Regions from separate parts of the Dyadobacter ginsengisoli DSM 21015 genome, predicted to be linked through region 3. Evidence: riboswitches for the same ligand, from Rfam matches in the RefSeq annotation. Region 3 holds a riboswitch; each other region holds the start of a gene.
What was found. Region 3 has a riboswitch for thiamine pyrophosphate ahead of thiS (sulfur carrier protein ThiS). Riboswitches for the same ligand answer to the same signal wherever they lie in the genome.
Positions count from the first base shown of each region.

Region 1 (4,880 bases), on a different contig from region 3:
ACGATGTGTTTCAATACATACGTCTCATCAGAGAGGGGTGATTGAATGCCTAGAAAATCAGTGTAAAAACGGTCCCTTTCCCTACCTGGGATTCCACGTCTAACTGGCCATTGTGTTGCTGCAATATCTGCCGGGAAAGGCTCAATCCGATCCCGGAGCCGGTCTTTTTCGTGGTGTAGAATGGGATGAAAATATTTTCAAGGGCTTCCGGTTCGATCCCATCCCCGTTATCCGCGACTTCGATCAGGGTTGTACCGTCGACATGGTACGCGGAGAGCGTAATGAGTCGGTCGGTTTGGGTGGAGAATGCCTCAGACGCATTCTTGATGAGGTTAATCAGCACCTGCTGAATCTGGCTGGCATCGGCTTTGATTGTCAGCGTTTCCGGTTTTACAGTCAATTTCCACAGTACACCGGATTGGGTAAGATCCGTTTGCAGAAGCTGCAACACCTCCTGCAACGTTTCGGCCACACTGAGTGTTGCGAAAACCGGCTTGGGTAGAGTGGTGAAGTCGCGGTAGGCATTCACGAACTGCATCATGCCTTTGCTGCGCTTTTCGAGGGTGGATAGAGCTTCCTTCAGGTCGTTGACGGCCTCCTGGTCGGTCGTGGATCGTTCAATATCTTCATTCACAATCAGGCGCATGGTGCCTACCAGCGACACAATAGGCGTCATGGAGTTCATGATCTCATGCCGCAATACGCGTGTGAGGTTTTGCCAGGATTCAATTTCCTGCTGTTGTAATTCTGTTTGGATATTTTGTAAGACTACAATCTTGACCCACATTCCGCGCAACTGTATCGCAGCCGCCTGCAACGCAAGGGGCTGGTCGGAGGGAGTGCGGTATAGGTCGCGGACACCGGTGTCGAGGTCGGAAATGAGCTCGTACAGGCGCGGATGTTTGTCTTTGAGCTCGATCAACTGATGCAACCGGTAAATGCCGAGCATCCGTAATGCCGCATTGTTGATGAGGTTAACCTGCCCGTTGGCGTCGAAAGTGATCAGTCCGGTACCGATGTGCTGTACGATGGTATTCAGATATTGCAGGTTGGCCTCTTTCTCCGCCCGTGCCTGCCGGAATGCCAGCAATACCTCATTAAACTGCTGATTCAGTTCCTTGAACGTCCGGCCCATCTTGTTGTCTGACCGGAAGTTGATCGTGAAATCGGAGTAGCGGACGGATTCGAGGAAATAGGTCAGTTTACGGTTGACATTCGTGACGTACTGGTACAGCAGCGACGCCTGGATGAAAATGAAAATAGTGCCGAGAATGTACACCAGTGTTTCGTTGGTATGCTTGGATGCGAGCCACGCGAGGGCAATGACGCTCAGGACAATTACGAATATCCTGATCATAATCATAATACTAAAATGCCGGAGTCCGATCATGCAGGGTCAACGAAAAGGGTGTAGGTTAGTTTTCAATCACGCTCTGAGGCACACCCGACATTTCACGCAGGATGAATTTTTCAAGCGAAGGTATTTTATAGTGTGCCAGGTCAAACTTTCTGTCTTCAAAAACTTCCGCCGCAGGTACCGAGATCGTGATCATACCGGCTGCATGTGCCGCGCGCAAACCCGCGTGGGAGTCTTCAAATGCAATACACTCTTTGGGCGACAGGCCAAGCTTTTTAGCCGTAGTAAGATAAACCGCCGGATGGGGTTTGGTGTGTTCTTCGAGCTCGCCCGAATGCCAGGTGTCAAAATAGTCAATAATTTCCAGTCTTTTTAACACGCCTTCGATGAGGTCCATGTGGGATGCCGAGGCGACAGCCAGTTTGAGTCCCTGTTTTCTCAATGTTTTTACCAATGCGATGGCGCCGGGCATGGCTATTGCGTGGGCAAGGATATCATGGTGTGCTTTTTCAAGTATTTCATTTTCAAGCTCTTCGAATGAAGGGGTATTCCACGGCTGGATCTTATGGCAGAGGTCGAGGAATAGTTTGATAGATAGGCCAGTGCTTTGGATACGAAGCGCTTCGGTAATCTCAAAATTTACTTTTTGCATGGTGGAGCGGGCTGCTTCGGTCCACATAGGTTCCGAATCGATCAGTAACCCGTCCATGTCGAAAATGGCTGCTTTGATCATTATTAGGTGAGTGTTGTGTCTCCGCCGGTTTGGGTGAAACGATTTTTGATAACCACCCAAAACTACTACATTCGCAGGTAAGAATGGCTTTGGGGGTGTCCAAAAAGGACTGAGAGCATACCCTTTGAACCTGAAACAGTTGATGCTGTCGTAGGAAAAAGCGCTGGCCCCCGGGCTCCTTTTTAATTAAAACCTGCATACTGCAGGTGCAGTTCCCCGCCTATCGTCCATTCCGATCATTGACCAATAAAACATTAGAATAATGGGTATCCTACTCGAAACCAATCTTCAAAACCTGCGCGCATCGGCACCGCTGGTTCATAATATTACCAATTTTGTAGTCATGAACTTCACCGCGAATGCGTTGCTGGCGATAGGCGCCTCGCCTGTGATGGCGCATGCGGCCGAGGAGGTGGAGGATATGGTGGGCATTGCAGGGGCACTGGTGGTGAACATCGGGACGTTGTCGCCGCAATGGGTGGAAGGGATGAAACTGGCCATGAAAAAGGCTGCCGCCTCAGGCAAACCCATCATCCTGGACCCGGTAGGGGCCGGCGCTACACCCTACCGCAACCGCGTATTGACCGAACTGCTTGCGACGGCTTCGCCGACGATCATCCGTGGCAATGCTTCGGAGATTCTTGCCCTGGCAGGCGCCAACGTGCAAACCAGAGGTGTGGACAGCACGGCCGATTCTTCCGATAGTCTCGACGCCGCCCGTGCATTGAGCCGCCAGTATGGTTCGGTGGTGAGCGTCAGCGGCGCGGTTGATGTCATTGTATACGGGGAGCGCACGGCCTGGGTGTCCAACGGCGTCCCGCTGATGACCAGGGTGACGGGCATGGGGTGCACCGCCTCTGCAATTGCCGGGGCGTTTGCCGCGATTTGTGACGATCCGTTCGATGCCGCCGTATCGGGCGCTGCTGCGATGGGGGTTTGCGGTGAGCTGGCATATCGGAACGCGAAACTCCCCGGGTCGTTCCAGATTGCATTCCTCGATACGCTGGCCGAAATATCGCCTGCGCATCTGGCTGAACTCACCAAAGTGAAAATTCAATAATCCTCGTGCCTGCTATGACAACAATCCGCGAAAATCTTCTGCTTTACCTCGTTACCGACGAAGCGGCCTGCCTGGGCCGGGATTTTTACTGGGTAGTGGAGGAGGCTGTCAAAGGTGGTGTTACCTTGGTGCAGCTACGTGAAAAAGTGCTTTCCACCCGTGCATTTATTGATCGCGCCAAGCGGATTAAAGCTTTACTCGAACCTTATCATGTACCCCTGATCATCAACGACCGGGTGGATGTTGCTCTGGCCGTCGATGCGGACGGCGTTCACGTAGGGCAGAGTGACATGCCTTTCCGGATGGTCCGTGATTTGCTTGCCCCTGAAAAAATAATAGGCCTATCGGCAGAACGGCAAGAGGATGTCCTTGAAGCTGAACATTGGAATCTTTCCTATCTTGCCGTGAGCCCTTTGTTTGCGACACCTACCAAAGCGGACACCGAAACGCCATGGGGTATGGAGGGGCTGCAATGGGTACGGAAGCATAGCAGACATTCACTGGTAGGTATAGGGGGGGTGCATGCAGGCAATGCACGGGAGGCAATACGAAACGGAGCGGCAGGAGTCGCCATTGTGTCAGCTATCTGCAGCGCGCCTTCACCCAGTGCTGCCGCACACGATTTGAAAACGATCTTAACCACTCCTCAGTCATTTGTAAAAAATTAATACTCACAGCATGAACCGTTATCCTACCATATTGACCATTGCAGGATCCGACAGCGGAGGCGGTGCCGGCATACAGGCCGACCTGAAAACCATCACTGCCCTCGGCGCTTACGGTGCTTCCGCCATTACAGCATTGACGGCACAAAATACACAGGGGGTCAGGGCGATACATCCCGTACCGCCAGCCTTTTTACGGGAGCAGCTGGAAGCGGTGTTCGAAGATATTAAAGTGGATGCTGTCAAGATTGGGATGATCAATACCGTCGAGGCTGCCCTGGTTGTTGCCGGCATACTCGATCGTTTCAGGCCCGGTTTTGTGATTTTCGACCCGGTGATGGTTTCCACAAGCGGTTCGAAACTGATCCAGGATGAAACGGTGGCGGTATTGTGGCAGGAACTGTTTCCGCGGGTCAATTTGATCACGCCCAATCTGGACGAAGGGCAAATACTTGTTTCTGAAACCATCGACTCGCTGGACTCCATGAAAGCGGCCGCCACGGAAATGGTGAGCCGGGGGTGCAATGCTGTATTGCTGAAAGGAGGGCACCTGAAGGGGCCATCGCTATTCGATGTATTTGCCCAGAAAGGACAGGAAATCCTGACGCTCGAATCGGATTATATCGATAGTCCGAATGTTCATGGTACCGGCTGCACGCTTTCATCAGCGATCGCTACCTGGGTAGCCAAGGGCAATTCGCTGATTGAGGCGATAATTTTCGCCAAAGAGTACATAGCCGATGCCATCGAGTCAGGCAAGGATATCAGCACCGGACATGGACCAGGCCCCCTCAATCATTCATTTTCACCACTTCCCATGCAAATTATCTCATGAAATTCACCGATATACTCTGGGCAGAAGCGTTACCGGTTTTCGAGAAAATACAACAGCATCCATTCAATCAGGAACTGAAACAGGGTACTTTACCACTGGAAAAGTTCAAGTTTTACATCTATCAGGATTCGCTTTACCTGGCTGATTTCTCGAAAGCACTGGCAGTCGCAGGAACGAAGGCAGGGAATAGTCATGAGTTACTGGATTTTTTGCAATTTGCGCAGAACGCG
Region 1 covers NZ_JCANTY010000003.1:195,396-200,275, reverse strand. Annotated here, with positions in the region: gene BP71_RS11615 (sensor histidine kinase) at 50-1,363, opposite strand; gene hxpB (hexitol phosphatase HxpB) at 1,416-2,090, opposite strand; TPP riboswitch at 2,172-2,264, shown strand; gene thiM (hydroxyethylthiazole kinase) at 2,353-3,150, shown strand; gene thiE (thiamine phosphate synthase) at 3,165-3,818, shown strand; gene thiD (bifunctional hydroxymethylpyrimidine kinase/phosphomethylpyrimidine kinase) at 3,829-4,650, shown strand; gene tenA (thiaminase II) at 4,647-4,880, shown strand, end outside.
Region 1: another riboswitch for thiamine pyrophosphate. It lies ahead of thiM (hydroxyethylthiazole kinase); the one in region 3 lies ahead of thiS (sulfur carrier protein ThiS).

Region 2 (4,880 bases), on a different contig from region 3:
TGTCTGTTCCGTGAATGGCGTGGCTTACGCGACGGTATTGAAGGTCGGCGAATGCATTCAGTTTATCGGTGAATTGATAATACAGTTTTCCATACAGGTTGAAATCCTTTTTCTTGCCCGTGCTGAAATAGTATTGATGCTCATTCTCGATGTTCCCGGCATTGCGCACCCAAATGATCTGACCATAGTGGTCACCGTCATACTGGTTCCAGCCACCGCCAAAGCTTACCGTCAGCTTTTTGAAGCTGTTATAATCGAATGAAAATGTGGTTCCGTAAAAGTAATTGTCCAGCCAGCGGCGACGGATGAGATCGGTGCTGGTAAGGGTGTCTTTGCCGACAATCACATTTGGAAGGTTGTATTTGCTGTAATCGTCACCGGCGCGGTATTGTTCGTAATAGCCAAGGCCTCGGACGAGAAACGCGTTCAGGTTGAAGGTTAGTTTGTTGCTTAGGCTATGCGAGGAAACGATCTGGTAGTGGTCCTGGCGATAGTTGTCGACCTCGTTTTTATAGGTGTAAGAGTTGTAAGTGCGATCGTCGGCATTGAGCAGGTTCTCGGAATCCTTGCCGCTCAGTCCATTCCGGTCGATGTAGGCAAGGATGCCTTCGCGATCGCCCCGCAATTTAGCTTCGGGTACCCCGTTCCACGACTGGTAAGTGCGTTCCTTACCCGAAAATACATTGACCCGCACAAAACTCTTCTTACCAAAATACCCGCCTGATAAGTAGTAGGAATGCAGTTCCGAAGAGGCGCGATCCACAAAGCCATCCGATGAAACCCGGGATAGTCGCGCATCGAATGTGAATTTGTCTTTGATTAATCCCGAGCCAACTTTCAACGTATTTTTAAATGTATTGAAAGAGCCGTATGAGTTATTCAACTCCGCATAAGCCGTTTCGCGAAACGCATTGGTATTGATATTCACCGAAGCCCCGAATGCACCAGCACCATTCGTTGAGGTACCAACTCCGCGCTGTATCTGAATGCTGCTCACCGACGATGCAAAGTCAGGCATATTTACCCAGAAAACGCCCTGACTTTCGGCGTCATTATAGGGAATCCCATTCACGGTCACATTAATCCGCGTCGCGTCGGAGCCTCGTATGCGTATGCCCGTGTAGCCCACGCCCCCGCCTGCGTCGCTCGTGCTCACGAGCGACGGGGAGAAGTTGAGGAGCACAGGCAGGTCCTGTCCCAGATTTTGTTTGTCGATGGCTGCCGCGGTCACGTTCGTATACGCCATGCCGGTTTTGTCGTTCACGCGGGTAGCGTTAATGATCACTTCGTCGGCCTGATAGGTGCTTTTATTAAGTTTGATCTCGATCTGGTGGGAGTTGCCCAATGCCACTTTGGATGTCTGGTAGCCGATATAGGAAATGTCCAGGGCCTCGATATTTTCGGAGATGTTTTTCAAAACAAAATTCCCATCCTTGTCCGTGCTCGCGCCGCGGATTTCACCGGCCCTGATGGTCGCGCCAGGCAGCGGTTTGCCGTCTTCGGCGTCGGTAACACGCCCTGAAATGGTCAGTTGGGCCTTTTGTGCCAAAGAGGAAAGTGCAAAAGCACTGAATAACAGCGCCAGCAAATAAGTAGTAATTTTTCGCATTGCGATCAATAATTACAACAGGCAGGGGCCACCTATCAGGAAGTTCGATAAAATGTATTAGAAACCAGCCGTTCGGCTTTCTCTCCCTACGCCGGCATTACCCGGATCAGGTTAAATGGGTATGATCTCAGCCCGTTCGGTAGGGCACCCCTTGAGATTATGCTGCAAAATTACTAAGCTTTTCGTTAATTTTACATAACTCAAAACGAACTTCTTAACTGATTGGATATCAAAATGACCAGCTATACAGACACGATGAACCTCAACACTTCCCGGTATGCGATGGAACTGGAGTACAGGTATGGCGCGCATAACTATAAGCCAATGCCCGTCGTTCTCGAGAAAGGTTTGGGCGTGCATGTGTGGGACGTGGAAGGGAAGCGGTATTTTGATTTTCTTTCTGCATACAGTGCGGTAAGTCAGGGGCATTGCCACCCAAGGATTGTCAATGCGATGATCGAGCAGGCACACAAACTGACACTTACTTCCAGAGCATTTTACAACGATCGTTTGGGTGAATGTGAGAAGTTTCTTTGTGAATACTTCGGTTATAACAAGGTCCTGATGATGAACTCTGGCGTGGAAGGAGGGGAAACCGCATTAAAACTGACCCGCAAATGGGCCTATAAGGTCAAGGGCGTTGCGGCCAGCAAGGCCAAGACCGTTTATGCATCCGGTAACTTCTGGGGACGGACACTGGCTGCTATATCGGCATCGACCGATCCTTCGTCTACCAATGATTACGGCCCGTTTTTGCCTGGCTACGAGATTATTCCCTATGACGACCTGAATGCTTTGGAAGACTTGTTCAAGAAAGACAAAGATATCGCCGGTTTTATGATAGAGCCCATTCAGGGCGAAGCAGGCGTGGTGGTACCGGAGGAAGGATACCTGAGAGGGGTTCGTGAGTTATGCACCCGCTACAACGTTCTGCTGATCGCAGATGAGGTTCAAACAGGTATTGGGCGAACAGGCAAACGGCTGGCTTGCGATTGGGAAGATGTAAAGCCGGATATTCTGGTTCTGGGAAAGGCGCTTTCCGGGGGAACTATGCCGGTGTCCGCCGCCCTGGCAGACGATGAAATCATGCTGACGATCGCTCCCGGGGAGCATGGATCGACCTATGGCGGTAACCCATTGGCCTGCGCTGTGACAATTGCTGCATTGCAGGTTGTAAATGATGAAAAACTCGCCGAAAATGCGGAAGCAATGGGCCGGATCTTCAGGGCCAGGATGAATGCGCTGCAAAAGCAATGTTCTCTGATCGAAATCGTTAGAGGGAAGGGATTGCTGAACGCGGTCGTGATCCAGGGTGGCGAAGATAGCGCAGTGGCCTCAGAGCTTTGCTATAATATGATGGATCGCGGATTGTTGTGCAAACCTACTCATGGCAATAAGATCCGCTTTGCCCCGCCACTCGTGATCGATGAGGCGCAAATGAACGAGGCTTGTGATATAATCGAAGAGGTATTTTTAGAAATGAATGGAAATTTATGAGACTGAGACTTTTCCTGCCCGTAATTTTGCTGGCTGCCTTTGTTCTTTCCTGTAAAGATAAGAATGTCGATCCGGCCAATGACAGTGAGACCAATCACTGGATTTATGACCAGATGAAGTACTGGTACTACTGGACAGACCACATTACCGCTACTCCGGATTACAGTAAGTCGCCCGGTGATTTTTTTCAGTCTTTACTTTATAAATATGATGCCACAGCACGGCCCGACGGGGACCGCTTTTCCTGGATGCAGGAAAGCGCTAAAGAACTCGAGGCGTCGCTGGGTGGAGAGTCCAAAACCAGTGGAATGGAATATAAGCTGGTGTACTTCCCGGCCAATACAAGTAATGTGATAGGGGTAGTGTTGTTTGTAATTCCGGATTCCCCTGCAGCGAAGGCGGGATTTGTCCGGGGCGACATTTTCAGCAGTGTGAACGGGCAGAAGCTAACCGATTCCAATTACAGTAAATTACTTAACACAGAAGACAAGACAACTTATACGTTAGCGACGATCAAAGACGGTGCACTTGAAGAAACTGCCACGAAGAGGGATGTGACGCCCATCGTGCTACAAGAGGATCCTGTCTTTTTCGATTCGTTATATACTATCGGTAGCAGTAAAATCGGATATGTGGTTTATCATCAGTTCATCCCGGAGCCTTACCAGGCGAACAATAAAGCATACGATAAAAAGCTGGATGCCCTTTTTTCCGACTTCAAGAACAGTAATGTCAATGCACTGGTGCTCGATCTGCGATATAACCCGGGAGGTTATGTCAGTTCGGCCATCAACCTGGCCAGTCTGATCACCAAAGCCACTGCGAACGACATTTTCTACTACAAGGAGTATAACAAGCAGGTGACGGAAACAAACCTGAAGAAATATGGAGAAGCCTATTTTTACGACAAATTTGTAGCCAAGAGCCAGAATATAGGTGCGGGTCTCAAACAATTGGTTGTACTGGTGTCGTCGCGTACGGCATCGGCCAGCGAACTACTGATCAATGGGCTGAAGCCATTTATGACCGTCACAATTGTGGGAGGTAAGACGGTCGGTAAGAATGTCGGGTCGGTTACATTAAGCGACGAGAATAACGGCATCAAAGTAGGTTTGCAGCCGATTGTCTCCAAATCTTTTAACAAAGATCACAAATCAGATTATCAAACCGGTTTCGACCCGGATGTGAAGGTCAGCGAGGGAAATATTCTTTATCCTTATGGAGACCCGAGAGACCCTTTGCTGGGCGAAGCGTTGTTTCAGATCACCGGTACGCACGTTATGCGCGAGGGGCGTAATGCACGTGTGTTACAGGAAGAAGCAAGCAACGAGTTTTCTTCCACAATCAGCAGAAAGGCGGGAGGCAGCAATATGTTCTTCGACAAATAACGATTTCCTGTCATGTTTCGCGAATGGTGAGAGAACACCCATGGACTGTTCTCTCACCATTTTTTATTGCTATTTTTACAAAAACGCAATGGCAGATTTCTAACTAATTGACATTCTATGAAGCTGGTAAATGATATGACTGTCTGGTTTTTGAAGCGTCGCTTCGAACGGATCGAACAGTTTATGAAGTACCCTGTCGAAACCCAGCAGCGCATATTTTCGGAGTTGATAGAAACTGCCCGTTATACCGAATGGGGCGGCAAATATAATTACGGGCAAATCAGGTCTGTGAAAGAGTTTCAGGAGCAGGTGCCGGTGTCGACCTATGAGGACTTGTATCCCTACATCGAGCGGGTTTTGAAAGGAGAACCCAATGTGCTCTGGCC
Region 2 covers NZ_JCANTY010000007.1:190,883-195,762, reverse strand. Annotated here, with positions in the region: gene BP71_RS25655 (TonB-dependent receptor) at 1-1,609, opposite strand, end outside; TPP riboswitch at 1,675-1,771, opposite strand; gene rocD (ornithine--oxo-acid transaminase) at 1,844-3,106, shown strand; gene BP71_RS25645 (S41 family peptidase) at 3,103-4,494, shown strand; gene BP71_RS25640 (GH3 auxin-responsive promoter family protein) at 4,612-4,880, shown strand, end outside.
Region 2: another riboswitch for thiamine pyrophosphate. It lies ahead of BP71_RS25655 (TonB-dependent receptor); the one in region 3 lies ahead of thiS (sulfur carrier protein ThiS).

Region 3 (4,880 bases):
AGTTTGGCGGCATAGCTGTCGCATAGGCGCGTGGCTTCCCAGGCCAATGGAAGTACTTCTTCTTCCGTCCGGTTTTTTACCCGCAGCTGTATCCACCGGCAGCCTGCTTCCAGTGCGAGGCGGACGCTGTCGATGTGCGACATCGTTTCGGTCTCGTTGGAAATGAAGTGCAGCCGATCGATCGTAGTTGGATAGCGCTGCGATGTGTCCTGCGCGCTCGCTGAGCCGCCGTCTGGCTCGACCATACCATCACTCCCTGCGCTCAGCTCCCCAACTCCAGGTTTTAATCCGGGGCCGGTACCCACCAAGTCCCAACCGCCAGGTTTCAACCCGGCGTAGAGGCGCCGGAGCTGTGCCAGAGCGTCCTTCGGCTTCTGCCAGATCGTGCCGAGCGCGGCCGCGCCATCGAAACCCATGTCCCGCACCAGCGCGAGGTTGGCGTGATCAATGCCTCCGAGCGCGATCACTTTTCCTGGAAACCCTGATCGTTCTAATTTAAAATCCTTTGGCATCGCGGCCCGGTAGCCCTCTTTTGAAATGCTATCAAAGACCGGCCCGAGAAAAATGTAACTGAAACACTCCGGCAATGTCCGCAACGTTTCCGGGTCATGGGTGGATGTGCTCAGTATGAATCCGGAAGCATACAATGCGGCCAGGTGTTGAGAAGAAACCGCATTCCGGGCAGTCTCCGTAAAATGCAGCCTCCGGATTCCAAACCGCCCGGCCAGGGTGTGGTGCTGATGCAAAGAAATATGCTCCCGCCAGGCAGGTTCGATCTCTGAAAGTAAGTCTGCCAGCTGTTCTTCCGAATAGCCGGGTTTTCTCAAATGCAGACATGACAGACCTTCTGTAAAAAGCGTATTGATAACATCCGCTTCGCCCTCCAATTTTTCGGGATGTGATATAACAATGAGTTCCATCCTATAAATAGATCTCGCTCCCCTTCTCGGCAAATTCACGCGCCTTTTGCTGCATTCCTTCCGAAACGGCTTCCTCGGTGACCAGTCCGTTCTCCTCGGCGTATTCGCGGACGTCCTGGGTGATCTTCATCGAGCAGAAGTTAGGGCCGCACATGGAGCAGAAATGAGCGATTTTTGCTCCTTCGGCAGGCAGTGTTTCGTCGTGGAATTCCCGCGCCGTATCCGGGTCGAGGGAAAGATTAAACTGATCTTCCCAACGGAATTCGAACCGGGCCTTGCTCAATGCATTGTCGCGGTATTGTGCGCCGGGATGTCCCTTGGCAAGGTCGGCAGCATGGGCGGCGATCTTGTAGGTGATTACACCGTCTTTGACATCCTTTTTGTTGGGTAAGCCCAAATGCTCTTTGGGTGTCACATAACAAAGCATTGCCGTTCCGAACCAGCCGATCATCGCCGCGCCGATAGCCGAGGTGATGTGATCATAGCCCGGTGCAATGTCGGTTGTCAATGGTCCGAGCGTATAGAATGGGGCTTCGTGGCAATGTTGCAACTGCTTTTCCATATTCTCCTTGATCAGGTGCATTGGAACATGGCCGGGGCCTTCGATGATCGTCTGTACATCATGCTTCCAGGCAATTTTGGTGAGTTCGCCCAGCGTTTCCAGCTCTGCAAATTGCGCAGCGTCATTGGCATCGGCAATGCTGCCCGGACGAAGCCCGTCGCCCAGCGAGAAGGCTACGTCATAGGCCTTCATGATCTCGCAGATCTCTTCGAAATGGGTGTAAAGAAAGTTTTCCTTGTGATGGGCCAGGCACCATTTTGCCATAATGGAGCCCCCGCGGGACACGATGCCGGTAATGCGTTTGGCGGTCAACGGGATGTAGCGCAGCAGCACACCGGCATGGATCGTAAAATAGTCCACACCCTGCTCTGCCTGCTCGATCAGCGTATCGCGGAATAATTCCCAGGTCAGATCTTCTGCCTTGCCATTCACTTTTTCCAGTGCCTGGTAAATGGGGACTGTACCAATGGGAACCGGGGAGTTGCGGATGATCCATTCGCGGGTTTCGTGGATGTTCTTGCCTGTGGACAAGTCCATAATGGTATCCGCGCCCCAGCGGCATGCCCAGACTGCCTTTTCCACTTCCTCTTCGATCGTGGAGGAAACCGCCGAATTACCGATGTTGGCATTGATCTTCACCAAAAAGTTGCGGCCGATGATCATGGGTTCACTTTCAGGGTGGTTGATGTTCGAAGGGATCACAGCCCGGCCTGCCGCTACTTCCTCGCGTACAAATTCCGGAGTAATGTGGCTTTTAGGCGTATTGGCACCGAAGCTGTGGCCAGGATGCTGTTGTCCGAGTACGGCTGCTTTCCCATTCAATTCCTGCATTTGCTGGTCAATCCGCTGGTTTTCGCGAATGGCGATGTATTCCATCTCAGGGGTAATGATGCCTTTTTTCGCGTAATGCAGTTGAGATACATTCCGGCCGGTTTTGGCGCGCAGCGGTTTGCTGTTATGGGCAAAACGCAGGTGGTCGAGTTTGGCATCGGCCAGGCGGAGACGGCCATATTCGGAGCTGATGGTATCCAGTTCCTCCACGTCGTTACGTCTGCGAATCCAGGCTGCGCGTAATGCAGGAAGGCCTTTTTTTACATCGATTTGAATATCAGGGTCGGTAAACGGGCCGCTGGTATCGTAAACCGTGACGGATGGGTTCTTTTCCAATGCGCCCGGTTTGCCGTGGATGCGGGTGTCCGTCAGCGCGATCTCGCGCATGGCCACTGCGATGTCGTGCAGCTGACCTTTGATGTATATTTTTCTGGAATTGGGAAATGGAGCCCGGGTAATGGTTTCCGGTGTTTTTTCAGTTTTCATAAATGTTCTGTTTAATGTTTGAAATGCGTGGGCATGCCGGGGCTAGCCGCCCTGGGTGGCGGTAATGAGTGTAACCTGGTCGTGAGGCCGGAGTAGGCGGGCGGGCCAATCGGATCTGGGAACGACCGATTGGTTGATGGCGATGGCGATGCCTTTGGCAGAGGTCGGAAACAGTTCGGACAAGAGTGCCCCTACCGAGCATGGCGCGGCGACTTCTCTGGACTGACCGTTGATTGTGATTTCCATTCCAAATTCAGTTTTGCGTAAAACCTTAGGAATGGACCTATTGGAAAGAATAACAGAGATACATTAATAACAGTATCTCCTGCTTTTCCCTTCGGCAGTACTAGCTGCATCAGGTTCAAAGGGTATGATCTCAGTCCGCATGTCGGGACACCCCTAAAGTTGAAGCAAAGCTATTCTAAAAACCCGATTTTCAAAAGAATTATAAAAAAACGTACAGCGGATGGAGGGAAGGACGTGAAATTTTCTAAAATTATAAGGTATTTTTGACCTTAATAATAAACCTAGATAACGACCTCTTTTATTTTGATGGATCTGATCATCAGAAGTGCCGCTCCTAAGGATCTGCCTTCGCTGTTAGAAATTATTAACCACGCTATTCTGAACACCACGGCTATTTATGATTACGAACCCAGGACCATTGAACAGCAAAAGGCCTGGTTTGAACAGATGTTCAATGACGGTATGCCGGTGATTGTTGCAGAGCTGGAAGGCGAAGTGATCGGTTATGGTTCCTACAATATTTTCCGTCCCAAAATCGGGTACAAATTCAGTGTGGAGCATTCTATTTACCTCGATGAAAAATCGCGGGGAATGGGCGTTGGCGGCAAATTGCTGGGGAGTCTCATCCAGCGCGCGAAGGAATCGGGACTGCACACCATGATCGGCTGCATAGACGCTTCCAACCGCGCCAGCATCGAATTTCACAAGAAATACGGTTTTGTGGAAAAAGGTTATCTCAAAGAAGTGGCTTATAAATTTGACCAGTGGCTTGACCTGATCTATATGCAGCTTTTGCTGGAAGAAGATTGATGAAGGAGGGAGGAAAGGAGAAGGGAGGAGAGGGAAAAGCAGAGATGTCAGTCTGAGCGGCCCGGTCGCTTCAGCATCACAATATAATAACAAAACGAGGCGCAGCTGAAACTGCGCCTCGCTTGTTTAATGGGCCCTGCCTGTTTCTACATAAGTATCTTCATCGCCGGTAGGCTTGCTCTGCCACCAGGAGGCGAGAATGGAACCGGTAATGTTCATCAATGGACCAAAAATTGCAGGTGCCAGACCAACAGTTGCCATTTTACCCATTTCTTTCGCGATCCCCGAAGCCAGACCGCCGTTCTGCATACCTACCTCGATAGCAATGGTACGGCAGTCGCGTTCGCTCATCCTGAACAGACGACCCGACCAGTAACCCAGCGTGTAGCCCGACAGGTTGTGGATCAGTACGAGCAGCAGCAATGCCGGACCGATAGACAACAGGCTGTCCCGGCCAGCGGCAGTGATAATCACGATAATGAATGCGATCCCGCCCATGGAAACCAGCGGCATGGCGGCATCGAGCCATTTTACCTTACCGCTGAAAAGCTTGTTGAATACCAAACCAGCGCCGATCGGGATGATCACCATTTTGATAATGTCCCACATCATGTGCAGGGTATCGATCTTTACGAAAGCGCCAGCGAGCATGCTCATCAGGACGGGTGTTACAATGGGCGCAAGCATGGTTGAAATGGCAGTAATGGTGATCGACAAAGCAAGATTTGCTTTTGCGAGATAGGAGATCACATTGGAAGCCATACCGTTGGGCGAGCAGCCGATGAGGATGATTCCTGCTGCGATCTCCGGCGGGAAACCGCTGAGGTTAGCCAGCGTATAACCGATGGTTGGCATAATAATAAAATGGCTTACAACGCCGATCAGCACACCTTTGGGCATCTTGACAACTCCTACAAAATCACCGAAGCTCATGGAAGTACCCATTCCGAACATGATGATCTGGATCAACGGGGTGATGAGCGCGGCCAATTTAAAGTCACCCACCGAGAGGAAGTGTTGCGGGT
Region 3 covers NZ_JCANTY010000004.1:118,324-123,203, reverse strand. Annotated here, with positions in the region: gene BP71_RS15720 (thiamine phosphate synthase) at 1-920, opposite strand, end outside; gene thiC (phosphomethylpyrimidine synthase ThiC) at 922-2,799, opposite strand; gene thiS (sulfur carrier protein ThiS) at 2,842-3,045, opposite strand; TPP riboswitch at 3,115-3,210, opposite strand; gene BP71_RS15705 (GNAT family N-acetyltransferase) at 3,352-3,855, shown strand; gene BP71_RS15700 (bile acid:sodium symporter family protein) at 3,982-4,880, opposite strand, start outside.